3 regions of the Pantoea sp. E956-1 genome follow, and region 1 is predicted to be linked to each of the others. Evidence: predicted binding sites of a transcription regulator. Region 1 holds the regulator's gene; each other region holds the start of a gene.
What was found. Region 1 encodes sigma-54, which starts transcription at its own class of promoters, with help from an activator protein. Its sites were predicted from a motif close to GTTGGCACANNTTTCGCTNT; they were not measured.
Positions count from the first base shown of each region.

Region 1 (4,801 bases):
CCGCGGAAGACTTTGCTCTCTCCCATCCAGGCGGTGCGCTGGGCCGCAAACTGCTACTGCATGTGGCTGATATCATGCACAGCGGCGATGAACTGCCGCACGTCACACGAGACGCCTCACTACGCGATGCGCTGCTGGAGATTACCCGCAAAAATCTGGGGCTGACGGTAATCGTCGATGGCCTGATGAAAATTGAAGGTATCTTTACTGATGGTGACCTGCGCCGCATCTTTGATATGGGCATCGATTTCCAGCGCGCCACTATCGGGGAAGTGATGACACCAGGTGGCATCCGCGTCCGTCCTAATATGCTGGCGGTGGAAGCCCTGAACCTGATGCAGACCAAAAACATTACCTCGATTCTGGTGGCCGATGACGACCATCTGCTCGGTGTGGTACATATGCATGACATGCTGCGCGCTGGCGTAGTCTGAACAGGAAGAGAAAATGCAACAGGCAATCCACCCGATTGAAACCTGCTACGGGCCGGTCAGTGCTGACGTTATGGCGCGCGCCAGCAGAATTCGTCTGCTGATCTGCGACGTCGATGGCGTGATGTCCGACGGGGTGATCTACATGGGGAACAATGGCGAAGAGCTGAAAGCATTCAACGTGCGGGACGGTTACGGCGTTCGCTGTTTGCTGACCTCCGATGTGGAAGTGGCTATTATTACCGGCCGCAATGCCCGTCTGATGGAAGATCGCTGCAAAACGCTCGGCATCCGCCATCTTTATCAGGGACAATCGGATAAGCTTTTGGCCTATCGTGAACTTCTGGATAAACTGTCTCTTTCCGACGACCAGGTCGCCTACATTGGTGACGATCTGATCGACTGGCCGGTTATGGCGAAAGTAGGATTAAGCGTGGCGGTAGCAGATGCACATCCGATCCTGTTACCGCGCGCGCACTATGTCACGCGGATTGCCGGTGGACGCGGTGCAGTGCGTGAAGTATGTGATCTGATCTTAATGGCGCAGAACAAATTTGAGGATGCCAAAGGGCAATCAGTATGAGTAAAAGCAGGCGTTGGATAACGCTGATTCTGACCTTGATTGCACTGGTTTTGATCGGCTGGAATCTTACTAACCAGGATGATGATGGCACACCAGTCGGGATGGACACTCAGTCACCGACCTATACCAGTGCTGATTCACACACTGTGGTTTACAACCCGCAGGGCGCGCTGTCATATAAACTGGTCTCTGACAAAGTGACCTATTTCTCGGATGATGAACTGAGCTGGTTCGACAATCCGGTCATGACCACCTTTGATGAGAACAAAATCCCTACCTGGACGTTACGCGCGGATAAAGCAAAGCTCACCAAAGATCGTATGCTTTACCTGTATGGCCATGTTGAACTGAATACGCTGACGCAGGATTCTCAGCTTGAGCGGATCAAAACCGATAACGCCCAGATTAATCTTGTCACTCAGGACGTTACCTCTGATGACCAGGTGACATTGTATGGCCGCAGTTTTAACTCCACCGGCATGAAAATGCGCGGCAATTTACGGACAAAAAACGCCGAGTTAATCGAGAAGGTCAAAACCTCTTATGAAATTCAAAATGAACAAAAATAGCCTGAAGCTTTTAGTGGCCAGCCTGCTGCTGGCAACCAGCGTTCCGGCGCTGGCTCTGACCGGTGACTCGGACAAGCCCGTCAACATTGACTCGCAGAATCAGGCGCTGGATTTGCAAGGCAATGTCGCGACCTTTACCGGCAATGTCATCGTGACGCAGGGCTCAATTAAAATCACGGCAGATAAAGTGGTGGTGACCCGTCCGGGCGGCGACAGTAAGAAAACCATCGTAGACGCCTACGGTAATCCCGCCACCTTCTATCAGATGCAGGACAGCGGTAAGCCGGTACAGGGCCATGCCGCCAAACTGCATTACGAACTGGCTAACGATTTCGTTGAACTGACCGGCAATGCCTTCATTGAGCAGCAGGACAGCAACATCAAAGGCGATCGTATTACCTACCTGGTGAAAGAGCAGAAAATGCAGGCTTTCAGTCAGGGCCAGAACAAGCGCGTCACGACTGTACTGGTGCCGTCGCAACTTCAGGACAAAGGTTCGTCCAACAGCGGAAAGAAGAGTAACTGATAGCTATGGCCACATTAATCGCAGAAAACCTGGCGAAGGCATATAAGGGCCGTCGCGTGGTAGAAGATGTCAGCCTGCAGGTAAAATCCGGCGAAATTGTCGGCCTGCTGGGCCCGAACGGTGCCGGTAAAACCACCACCTTTTACATGGTGGTGGGCATTGTGCCGCGTGACGCTGGCCGCATTATTATTGATGATGAAGATATCAGCATCCTGCCGCTGCATGCGCGTGCGCGTCGTGGCATCGGCTATCTGCCGCAGGAGGCATCGATCTTCCGTCGCCTCAGCGTCTACGATAACCTGATGGCGGTCTTGCAGATCCGTGACGATCTGACCGAAGAGCAACGCCAGGATCGCGCCCGTGAGCTGATGGAAGAGTTTCACATTGAGCACCTGCGCGACAGCATGGGCCAGGCACTTTCGGGGGGGGAGCGACGTCGTGTTGAGATTGCGCGGGCGCTGGCGGCTAATCCTAAATTTATCCTGCTGGATGAACCTTTTGCCGGTGTTGACCCCATCTCCGTTATCGACATTAAGAAAATCATTGAGCATCTGCGTGACAGCGGCCTCGGTGTGCTGATTACCGACCATAACGTACGCGAAACGTTAGCGGTCTGTGAGCGGGCTTATATCGTCAGCCAGGGTCACCTGATCGCGCACGGCACACCGAATGAAATTCTTGCGGATGAGCAGGTTAAGCGGGTTTATTTGGGTGAAGAGTTCAGACTCTGATAAGGTGTCGTTAATACCGATGTTTACCTGGGAACGATCATCCTGTCTATGAAGCAAGGTTTACAACTCAGGTTCAGCCAACAGCTGGCAATGACTCCGCAGTTGCAACAGGCGATTCGCCTGTTGCAACTCTCTACGCTTGAACTCCAGCAGGAGCTTCAGCTTGCGCTGGAAAGTAATCCGCTGCTGGAGCAGACTGACCTGCATGAAGAGATCGATTCACGGGAGTCTTCAGAGGCCGAGGCGCTGGATACACGTGAAGCGCTTGAGCAGAAAGAGATGCCTGATGAACTGCCGCTGGATGCAACCTGGGATGAGATCTATACCGCGGGCACGCCTTCCGGCACCGGCACCGATTACCAGGATGATGAGTTACCGGTTTATCAGGGCGAAACGACGCAGTCGCTGCAGGATTATCTGATGTGGCAGGTCGGCCTGACGCCTTTCAGTGATACCGATCGCGCCATTGCCACCTCTATTGTCGATGCTATTGATGACACCGGATATCTCACCGTTTCGCTTGAGGAGATCCTTGACAGCATAGGTGATGATGAGCTCGAAGCGGATGAAGTTGAAGCGGTGTTGAAACGCATTCAGCGCTTTGACCCGATTGGTGTCGGCGCGCGCGATCTGCGTGACTGCCTGCTGGTGCAGCTTTCACAATATGCGCCCGAAACGCCGATGCTGGCAGAGGCGCGCCTGATCGTCAGCGAACATCTCGATCTGCTGGCAAACCACGATTTCCGCAGCCTGATGCGGGTCACGCGCCTCAAAGAAGAGGTGCTGAAAGAGGCGATGCTGCTGATCCAGTCGCTGGATCCGCGTCCGGGTCAGTCAATCAACACCGGCGAACCAGAATATGTCATTCCCGATGTGCTGGTGCGCAAGGTCGGCAGCCGCTGGACGGTTGAACTCAATGCCGATAGCGTGCCTCGTCTGAAGATCAATCAGCACTATGCGGCAATGAGCGGCGCGACGCGGAACGACAGCGACAGCCAGTTCATTCGCAGTAATCTGCAGGAAGCCCGCTGGCTGATTAAGAGTCTGGAAAGCCGCAATGATACGCTGCTGAAAGTGACACGCTGTATTGTTGAACAGCAGCAGGCCTTTTTCGAGCAGGGTGAAGAATTTATGCGCCCGATGGTGCTGGCGGATATTGCCCAGGCCGTTGAGATGCACGAATCGACCATCTCCCGCGTTACCACGCAAAAGTATCTGCACAGCCCGCGTGGCATTTTTGAACTGAAGTACTTTTTCTCCAGTCACGTTAATACGGAAGGTGGCGGTGAAGCCTCCTCTACCGCGATTCGAGCCCTGGTGAAAAAATTAATTTCGGCGGAAAATCCAGCCAAACCCTTGAGCGACAGTAAACTGACCTCCATGTTATCTGATCAGGGGATCATGGTGGCACGGCGTACCGTCGCCAAATATCGTGAGTCTTTATCCATCCCGCCATCGAACCAGCGTAAACAACTGGTTTGAAAGAAATGAGAAGGAAGACCTATGCAGCTGAACCTGACCGGGCAACACGTTGAAATCACTCCACCTCTGCGTGAATTCGTCAACGGTAAATTTGCCAAACTGGAACACTATTTTGAACATATCAATCAGGTCTATATTGTCCTGAAGGTTGAGAAAGTCACGCAGGTGGCTGACGCAACACTACACGTGAATGGTGGCGAGCTGCACGCCACATCAGAAGCGGAAGATATGTATGCGGCCATTGACGGACTGATCGATAAGCTCGCCCGTCAGCTGACCAAACACAAAGATAAACTGAAAAAACACTAACCTTCACGCTAGCGACGCGCGCCTGGCGCGCAGAGCCGACAGGATGGGGCGGATAATCCGCCCCGTTTTGTCATCTAAGCAGGCGCCGTTTGTCACACGCGTCAATACGCGCTGGCGTTGAATGGCCTGGTGAACACGCAAGTGAAACGATAATGAACAACGATCTTACA
Region 1 covers NZ_CEUYZP010000005.1:58,125-62,925, reverse strand. The annotation lists gene kdsD (arabinose-5-phosphate isomerase KdsD) at 1-434, shown strand, start outside; gene kdsC (3-deoxy-manno-octulosonate-8-phosphatase KdsC) at 448-1,014, shown strand; gene lptC (LPS export ABC transporter periplasmic protein LptC) at 1,011-1,583, shown strand; gene lptA (lipopolysaccharide ABC transporter substrate-binding protein LptA) at 1,558-2,109, shown strand; gene lptB (LPS export ABC transporter ATP-binding protein) at 2,115-2,840, shown strand; gene rpoN (RNA polymerase factor sigma-54) at 2,889-4,322, shown strand; gene hpf (ribosome hibernation promoting factor) at 4,344-4,631, shown strand; gene ptsN (PTS IIA-like nitrogen regulatory protein PtsN) at 4,784-4,801, shown strand, end outside.

Region 2 (4,801 bases), on a different contig from region 1:
GACGCGCTTTCTGCAGTGGATGGCCGTACCGAACACGAAATCCTGCATAACCTGCGCATCTGGGGTCAGGGACGCACGCTGATTATCAGCGCGCACCGCTTATCGGCACTGACGGAAGCCAGTGAAATCCTGGTCCTGCAGCAGGGCAGGGTGGCGCAGCGGGGTGACCACGACGCGCTCACCGCCAGCGCTGGCTGGTATCGGGACATGTACCGTTACCAGCAACTGGAAGCAGCGCTGGATGATGATGAAAATGAGAAAGGAGTGCCGCATGGCTAAGTCTGCACGCTTGTGGCCAACCCTGAAGCGTCTGCTGAGCTACGGTAAGCCGTGGCGTAAATCCCTGTCGCTGGCGGTAGGGATGCTGTGGATCGCTGCCGCAGCGGAAGTGACCGGGCCGGTGCTGGTCAGCTACTTTATCGATAACCTGGTGGCGAAACATCAGATGCCCTGGGGGGTAGTTGCCGGACTGGTGGTCAGTTTTATCCTGCTTCAGCTGCTGGCCGCCGGGCTGCATTACTGGCAGGCGCTGTTGTTCAACCGTGCCGCTATCGGTGTGGTACAGCGATTACGCAGTGACGTGATGAATGCCGCACTCTGTCAGCCGCTGAGTGCCTTTGATACTCAGCCGGTCGGGCAGCTTATTTCGCGCGTGACTAATGACACCGAAGTAATCCGCGATCTCTACGTCACCGTGGTTTCAACCGTGCTGCGCAGTGCCGCGCTGGTCGGTGCCATGATGGTGGCGATGTTCAGCCTTGACTGGCGCATGGCGCTGGTGGCGATGGTGATCTTTCCGCTGGTACTGGTGGTGATGTTCATCTATCAGCGCTACAGCACGCCCATTGCCCGCCGCGTTCGCAGCTATCTGGCAGACATCAATAATGGCTTTAACGAAGTGATAAGCGGTATGAGCGTGATCCAGCAGTTTCGTCAGCAGGCGCGATTTGGTGAGCGAATGGGCGAAGCGAGCCGCTCTCACTATCTGGCGCGAATGGAAACGCTGCGTCTGGATGGTTTTCTGCTGCGTCCGCTGTTGAGCCTGTTTTCAGCGATGGTGCTGTGCGGGCTGCTGATCCTGTTTAGTTTCTCGATGCCTGGCGTGTTTGAAGTGGGGGTACTCTATGCCTTTATTACCTATCTGGGGCGTCTGAATGAGCCGCTGATTGAGCTGACCACTCAGCAATCGATGCTGCAGCAGGCGGTAGTTTCAGGCGAGCGTATTTTTGAACTGATGGATGCCGCACAGCAGCAGTATGGTGCCGATCAGCGCCCGCTGACTTCAGGTCATATCACCCTGAACAATCTGAGTTTTGCCTACCGCGAAAACCGCGATGTGCTCAGTGATATCAATCTTGAGGTTGCCCCACGCGAGTTTGTGGCGCTGGTGGGACATACCGGCAGCGGTAAAAGCACGCTGGCGAATCTGTTAATGGGTTACTACCCGGTGACGCGTGGCGAGATCCGCATTGATGATCGACCCATTAGTGACCTGAGCCATGCCGTGCTGCGACGCGGTATTGCGATGGTGCAGCAGGATCCGGTGGTGCTGGCCGATACGCTGCTGGCGAATGTGAGGCTGGGACGCGATATCAGTGAAGAGGCCGTCTGGACGGTGCTGGAACAGGTGCAGCTGGCGCCGCTGGCGCAGGCGTTGCCGGAGGGGATTCATACCCGGCTGGGCGAGCAGGGCAACAATCTGTCGGTCGGGCAGAAGCAGCTGCTGGCACTGGCCCGGGTGCTGGTTGATCTGCCGCAGATACTGATCCTCGATGAGGCGACAGCCAATATCGACTCTGGCACGGAGCAGGCCATTCAGCAGACGCTGACGGCCCTGCGCCAGCACAGCACGCTGGTAGTGATTGCTCACCGCCTCTCAACGATTACTGAAGCGGACAAGATTCTGGTGCTGCATCGTGGTCGCGTAGTCGAGCAGGGCACCCATCAGCAACTGCTGGCGATGCAGGGGCGTTACTGGCAGATGTATCAGCTGCAACAGGCAGGCGAAGATCTGGCATCGGGCGTCGCTGTAACAACTGAAAGCTGACTTGCACCTTTTTTGCGCGCTTTTATCAGATTAATCTGTATAAATGCACTCCTTTGACGCCTTAAGCACCAAAGGAGTGCAGCCCTATGCTGCCATTCCCGCTCCGTGACCTCTCTGTTTGTAATCCTCTTTAAAGCATCCCTTGCCGCGTCTCGCCTGAATAACTGATTACCGTTATTTTCACACTCTGGCACAGGCTTTGCTTATATCCCTGCGTGTCCGTAAACGTTACTTATTTACTCGCTGGAGGGGATCCAATGAAGCTGGTTACCGTCGTAATTAAGCCATTCAAGCTGGAGGATGTGCGTGAAGCTTTATCCTCTATCGGCATTCAGGGACTGACCGTCTCCGAGGTGAAAGGTTTTGGCCGTCAGAAGGGCCATGCAGAGCTTTATCGTGGCGCAGAGTACAGCGTGAACTTCCTGCCTAAGGTCAAAATTGATATCGCTATTGCCGACGATCAGTTAGACGAAGTGGTGGATGTCATCAGTAAAGCGGCTTACACCGGCAAAATTGGCGACGGTAAAATTTTCGTAGCTGAACTGCAGCGCGTCATCCGTATTCGTACCGGCGAGACCGACGAAGCCGCTCTGTAATAAAGACTCAGTACTGTGATGGGATGGAATAAAAATGAATAGAATTTTCGCTAAGTTGGGCCTCACCAGCCTGGCACTGTTACCCTCACTCGCGATGGCTGCGCCTGCCGTTGCGGACAAGGCTGATAACGCATTTATGATGATTTGCACCGCGCTGGTGCTGTTTATGTCAATTCCAGGTATCGCGCTGTTTTACGGTGGTTTGATTCGCGGTAAAAACGTGCTGTCGATGCTGACCCAGGTTGCCGTCACCTTCTCACTGGTCTGCGTGTTGTGGATGGTTTACGGCTATTCACTGGCGTTCAGTGAAGGCAACGCATTCTTTGGCAGCTTTAACTGGGTGATGCTGAAAAACATTCAGCTGACCGCCGTCATGGGCAGCTTCTATCAGTATATTCACGTCGCGTTCCAGGCCTCGTTTGCCTGTATCACGGTGGGCCTGATTGTCGGTGCTATCGCTGAACGTATTCGCTTCTCTGCTGTACTGATTTTTGTCGGCGTCTGGCTCACCCTGGCTTACCTGCCTATCGCGCACATGGTGTGGGCTGGTGGTTTCCTGGCACAGGATGGCGCGCTGGACTTTGCTGGCGGCACCGTGGTGCACATTAACGCCGCTGTTGCCGGTCTGGTGGGTGCTTATCTGGTGGGCAAACGCGCGGGCTTTGGTAAAGAGGCCTTCAAACCACACAATCTGCCGATGGTATTCACGGGTACTGCCATTCTGTATGTCGGCTGGTTCGGTTTCAACGCCGGTTCTGCTTCTGCAGCAAACGAAATCGCGGCGCTGGCCTTCCTGAACACCGTTGTCGCAACAGCGGGCGCGGTATTGTCATGGACCTTTGGCGAGTGGGCGGTACGTGGTAAGCCTTCGCTGCTGGGTGCCTGTTCAGGCTTTATTGCCGGGCTGGTAGCGATTACGCCTGCCTGTGGTTATGTCGGCGTCGGCGGTGCATTAATCATCGGTCTGGTCGGCGGACTGGCGGGACTGTGGGGCGTGACCACCCTGAAAAAATGGCTGCGCGTGGATGATCCCTGCGATGTGTTCGGCGTGCATGGCGTGTGCGGCATTGTCGGCTGTATCCTGACTGGCGTGTTTGCCTCCTCTTCACTGGGCGGCGTTGGTTATGCAGAGGGTGTCACCATGGGCCATCAGGTCTGGGTACAGCTCTTCAGCGTGGGCCTGACTATCGTCTGGTCAGGCGTTGTCGCCTTCATCGGCTTCAAGCTGGCTGATTTGATTGTCGGTCTGCGCGTTCCGGAAGAGCATGAGCGTGAAGGTCTGGATGTAAACAGCCACGGCGAGAATGCTTACAACCAGTAACGGATGGGCACTAAAAAGATCAATCGGGGGCGAGCAATCGCCCCTTTTTTTATTCGCTGCGCTGACGCATCACTCCTTCCTGAACCGTTGAGGCCACCAGCACGCCCTGCTGATTGTAGAACTCGCCCCGGACAAAACCCCGTGCGCCTGACGCCGACGTACTGACCACGCTATAGAGTAGCCATTCACTGAAGTCGAACGGGCGGTGGAACCACATTGAGTGGTCGATAGTCGCGACCTGCATGTCTGGCTCTAAAAAGCCTTTACCGTGCGGCTGGAGCGCGACCGGCAGGAAATTGAGATCGGAAGCGTAGCCGAGCAGATATTGATGGATACGTAAGTCGTCGGGCAGCGGGCCGGTGGCGCGGATCCAGACCTGGCGCTCCGGCTTATCCACATGACCCCGGAGAGGATTGTGAATCTGTACCGGACGGATCTCCAGCGGACGCTCAGCAATGAATTTTTCACGGAGCTTTTCTGGCAGCAGATGCGCCATTTTCTGCGCCATCGCCTGTTCAGTTAACAGATTCTCGGGCCCCACCACCTGTGGCATTGGATTCTGATGTTCAAAGCCGCTTTCCGGTGACTGGAACGAGGCGGTCATATAAAAAATGGGCTGCCCATTCTGAATGGCACTGACCCTACGTGCGCTGAAACTTTTGCCATCACGCAGCGTTTCAACATCGTAAATAATCGCTTTCTGACTATCGCCGGGCCGCAAAAAATAGCTGTGAAACGAGTGAATAATGCGATCTTCAGCAACGGTTTGCTTTGCGGCATACAGCGCCTGACCCACCACCTGACCGCCAAACACCTGACGCAGACCAATATCTTCGC
Region 2 covers NZ_CEUYZP010000015.1:70,127-74,927, forward strand. The annotation lists gene AC0T7J_RS23690 (SmdA family multidrug ABC transporter permease/ATP-binding protein) at 1-279, shown strand, start outside; gene AC0T7J_RS23695 (SmdB family multidrug efflux ABC transporter permease/ATP-binding protein) at 272-2,047, shown strand; gene glnK (P-II family nitrogen regulator) at 2,305-2,643, shown strand; gene amtB (ammonium transporter AmtB) at 2,678-3,964, shown strand; gene tesB (acyl-CoA thioesterase II) at 4,014-4,801, opposite strand, start outside.
Region 2: the regulator sigma-54 is predicted to act here: its motif matches at 2,234-2,253, upstream of glnK (P-II family nitrogen regulator).

Region 3 (4,801 bases), on a different contig from region 1:
AGAACTGACAGGTGAAGCTCACCACGACCTGATACGCGGAACGCGTCAGCATCTTCGGTTTCTTCAACGCGCAGTGCCACGTTGTGAACCAGTTCTTTGTTCAGACGCTCAAGGATCTGACGTGAAGTCACGTACTTACCTTCTTTACCGCAGAACGGTGAGGTGTTGACGTTAAAGAACATGGTTACGGTTGGCTCATCAACGCTCAGTGCTGGCAGCGCCTGCACGTTCTGTGGATCACAGATGGTGTCAGAGATGTTCAGCTCGCCCAGACCGGTGATAGCAATGATATCGCCCGCTTCTGCCAGGTCGCTGTCGATACGCTCAAGACCCAGGTGAGTCAGGACTTTACCGACTTTACCGTTACGGGTTTTGCCTTCGCTATCAATGATAGTGACTTGCTGGTTAGGCTTAACTTTACCGCGCTTGATACGGCCAATGCCGATCACGCCCAGGTAGTTGTTGTAGTCCAGCTGAGAGATTTGCATCTGCAGTGGGGCGTCAGCCTCAACCTGCGGAGGTGCAACGTGGTCGACGATCGCCTGATACAGCGGGGTCATATCGTCAGCCATGTCGGTGTGCTCAAGACCTGCAATACCATTCAGCGCAGAGGCGAAAATGATAGGGAAGTCGAGCTGCTCATCAGTAGCATCCAGGTTAACGAACAGGTCAAATACCTGATCAACAACCCAATCCGGACGCGCACCAGGGCGGTCTACTTTGTTGATAACCACAATCGGCTTCAGACCATGCGCGAACGCTTTTTTGGTCACGAAGCGGGTTTGCGGCATAGGGCCATCCATCGCATCTACAACCAGCAGCACCGAGTCCACCATGGACATGACGCGCTCAACTTCACCACCGAAGTCGGCGTGTCCCGGGGTATCAACGATGTTGATACGGTAGTCATTCCACTTAATGGCGGTGTTTTTTGCGAGGATGGTAATCCCACGCTCTTTCTCCAAATCATTGGAGTCCATCACGCGCTCTGTTGCTTCGGTACGGGCATCAAAAGTACCGGATTGTTGCAGCAGTTTGTCAACCAGGGTGGTCTTTCCATGGTCAACGTGCGCGATGATGGCGATGTTACGCAAATTTTCGATCACAGCTTTGCCTCAGGCATTAGAAATAGCGCGTTATTGTACACTGATTAAGCGGAAGACTGAACACGATCACACTTTTCACTGAAAGTTTATTGCATGGAGGCCAATTTGCCCTGTTACCGGTGCAGAAAATGCACTAAGTTGGTCCTATGCACCAAAATAGTGCCACCGGATGACCACTAAGCACCACCATGGTGCAATAAAACGATCGTGGTGCAGCCGCTTTATGACAAAAAGGTGCACCACAAGGCGATTTAAGCAACATCAAAAAAGTTGGCACAGAATTCGCTTTATTTAAATCAAGCGTAAACGCCAGACAGATGTCGGTTGAAGAGCGTGCCGGAAGAGGTAGGTCAGGGAGTTGTTTTCCCGCAACGTATTCCGGAAACGACGTTTCCTCGCCATGTAGATAATGAAAGACCCTTTCCAGGAGAGTTGAGTATGTCCGCTGAACACGTTCTCTCGATGATGAACGAGCATGAAGTTAAGTTTGTTGACCTGCGTTTTACCGATACCAAAGGTAAAGAACAGCACGTTACGATCCCTGCTCACCAGGTTAACGCTGACTTCTTCGAAGAAGGCAAAATGTTCGATGGTTCGTCTATTGGCGGCTGGAAAGGCATTAACGAATCAGACATGGTGCTGATGCCTGACGCCACCACGGCGGTCATGGATCCTTTCTTCGAAGATTCTACGCTGATCATCCGTTGTGACATCCTCGAGCCAGGCACCATGCAGGGCTACGACCGCGATCCACGCTCTATCGCTAAGCGCGCTGAAGATTTCCTGCGCTCTTCCGGTATCGCGGATACCGTGCTGTTTGGACCAGAACCAGAATTCTTCCTGTTCGATGACATCCGTTTCGGCTCATCGACTTCCGGTTCACACGTTGCCATCGACGATATCGAAGCAGCATGGAACACCGGTAAAGAGTACGAAGGCGGTAACAAAGGTCACCGTCCAGGTCTGAAAGGCGGCTACTTCCCGGTTCCACCGGTTGACTCATCACAGGACATCCGTTCTGCCATGTGTCTGACCATGGAGCAGATGGGCCTGGTTGTTGAAGCGCATCACCACGAAGTGGCGACCGCGGGTCAGAACGAAGTGGCAACCCGCTTCAATACCATGACCAAAAAAGCGGACGAAATTCAGATCTACAAATATGTGGTTCACAACGTTGCGCACGCTTACGGCAAAACCGCGACCTTTATGCCGAAGCCAATGTTTGGCGACAACGGTTCAGGCATGCACTGCCATATGTCACTCTCCAAAGGTGGCCAGAACCTGTTTGCCGGCGATAAGTACGGCGGCCTGTCTGAAATGGCGCTGTTCTACATCGGCGGTATCATCAAGCACGCTAAAGCGATCAACGCCCTGGCGAACCCGACCACCAACTCTTACAAGCGTCTGGTCCCGGGTTACGAAGCACCGGTTATGCTGGCTTACTCTGCCCGTAACCGTTCAGCCTCAATCCGTATTCCGGTTGTTGCCAGCCCGAAAGCGCGTCGTATCGAAGCGCGCTTCCCGGATCCAGCGGCTAACCCATACCTGGCGTTCACCGCACTGCTGATGGCTGGCCTGGATGGCATCATCAACAAAATCCATCCTGGCGATGCGATGGACAAAAACCTGTATGACCTGCCACCGGAAGAAGAAGCTGAGATTCCAAAAGTTGCAGGCTCTCTGGAAGAAGCGCTGAATGCACTGAACGAAGACCGCGAGTTCCTGACCCGCGGCGGTGTATTCACTGACGAATCGATCGATGCTTACATCGAACTGCGTAAAGCAGAGATGGATCGCGTTCGCATGACGCCACACCCGGTTGAGTTTGAGCTTTACTACAGCGTTTAACTGGTCAGACGTTTTTTGTTGCCGTGGAAACTTTTAGCCCATCTTCGGATGGGCTTTTTTCTCCGCGAATTCACCGTTCATTCGCCCTCTTTTCGGCTTAAAGACTAAAATGCACCTCTTTAGTGCAGAGGAACGTTGTATGGCAACTGGCTCTCTGCCCGATGCAGGGCAGATTCTCAACGCATTAATCAACAGTATTTTGTTGGTGGATAACGATCTGGTTATTCATTACGCCAACCCGGCGGCGCAGCAATTACTGGCGCAAAGCTCACGCAAATTGTTCGGCACGCCGTTACCGGAATTAACCGGCTACTTTTCGCTGAATATCGAGGTGATGCGCGAGAGTCTTGAGGCTGGCCAGGGATTTACTGACAGTGAGGTCACGCTGGTGGTAGATGGTCGCGCGCACATTATGTCGCTGACCGCCCAGCGGTTACCCGATGGCTTAATCCTGATGGAAATGGCGCCGATGGATAATCAGCGTCGTCTCAGTCAGGAGCAGTTACAGCACGCCCAGCAGGTGGCCGCTCGCGATCTGGTTCGCGGCCTGGCCCATGAGATTAAAAATCCGCTGGGAGGATTGCGCGGCGCGGCACAGCTTCTATCCCGCGCCCTGCCCGATCCCTCGCTGAATGAATATACCAAAGTCATTATTGAACAGGCCGACCGGTTGCGAAATCTGGTTGATCGTCTGCTGGGACCGCAGCAGCCGGGCATGCACATCACGCAGAGCATTCATCAGGTGGCCGAACGGGTGGTCAATCTGGTGTCGATGGAGCTGCCGGATAATGTCTCGCTGGTACGGGATTATGATCCCAGCCTGCCGGAATTGCCGCACGATCCCGATCAGATTGAACAGGTGCTGCTTAACGTGGTGCGCAATGCGCTTCAGGCGCTGGGCGACAATGGCGGCACCATTATTATCCGCACCCGCACGGCTTTCCAGCTGACGCTGCACGGCACGCGTTATCGCCTGGTGGCACGTATTGATATTGAAGATGATGGCCCCGGCATTCCGGCCCAGCTGCAGGATACGCTGTTTTATCCGATGGTCAGCGGACGCGAAGGCGGTACCGGTTTAGGCCTCTCCATCGCCCGTAGCCTGATTGATCAACATTCAGGAAAAATAGAATTTAACAGTTGGCCGGGACACACCGAATTCTCGGTTTACCTGCCTATTCGCCAGTGAGGTTTCTATGCAACGAGGGATAGTCTGGATCGTCGATGACGATAGCTCCATCCGCTGGGTGCTTGAACGCGCGCTCACTGGAGCCGGTTTGAGCTGTGCGACTTTTGACAGCGCAAGCGAGGTGCTGGATGCCCTCTCAACCAAGACCCCGGACGTTTTACTGTCAGACATTCGCATGCCCGGTATGGATGGCCTGGCGCTGCTGAAACAGATTAAACAGCGTCATCCGATGCTTCCGGTCATCATAATGACGGCGCATTCTGATCTGGACGCCGCCGTCAGCGCCTACCAGCAGGGTGCCTTTGATTACCTGCCCAAGCCGTTTGATATTGATGAAGCGGTTGCGCTGATCGAGCGTGCTATCAGCCACTATCAGGAGCAGCAACAGCCGCGTAATCAGCCGGTCAGCGGACCCACTACCGATATCATCGGTGAAGCGCCCGCGATGCAGGATGTGTTTCGCATCATCGGGCGATTATCGCGCTCGTCGATCAGTGTGCTGATCAACGGCGAGTCCGGTACCGGTAAAGAGCTGGTGGCCCATGCGCTGCATCGCCACAGCCCGCGCACCAAAGCGCCCTTTATCGCGCTCAACATGGCGGCGATCCCCAAAGATTTAATTGAATCAGAACTATTTGGTCACGAAAAAGGTGCCTTT
Region 3 covers NZ_CEUYZP010000016.1:102,669-107,469, forward strand. The annotation lists gene typA (ribosome-dependent GTPase TypA) at 1-1,106, opposite strand, end outside; gene glnA (glutamate--ammonia ligase) at 1,545-2,954, shown strand; gene glnL (nitrogen regulation protein NR(II)) at 3,094-4,143, shown strand; gene glnG (nitrogen regulation protein NR(I)) at 4,151-4,801, shown strand, end outside.
Region 3: the regulator sigma-54 is predicted to act here: its motif matches at 1,376-1,395, upstream of glnA (glutamate--ammonia ligase).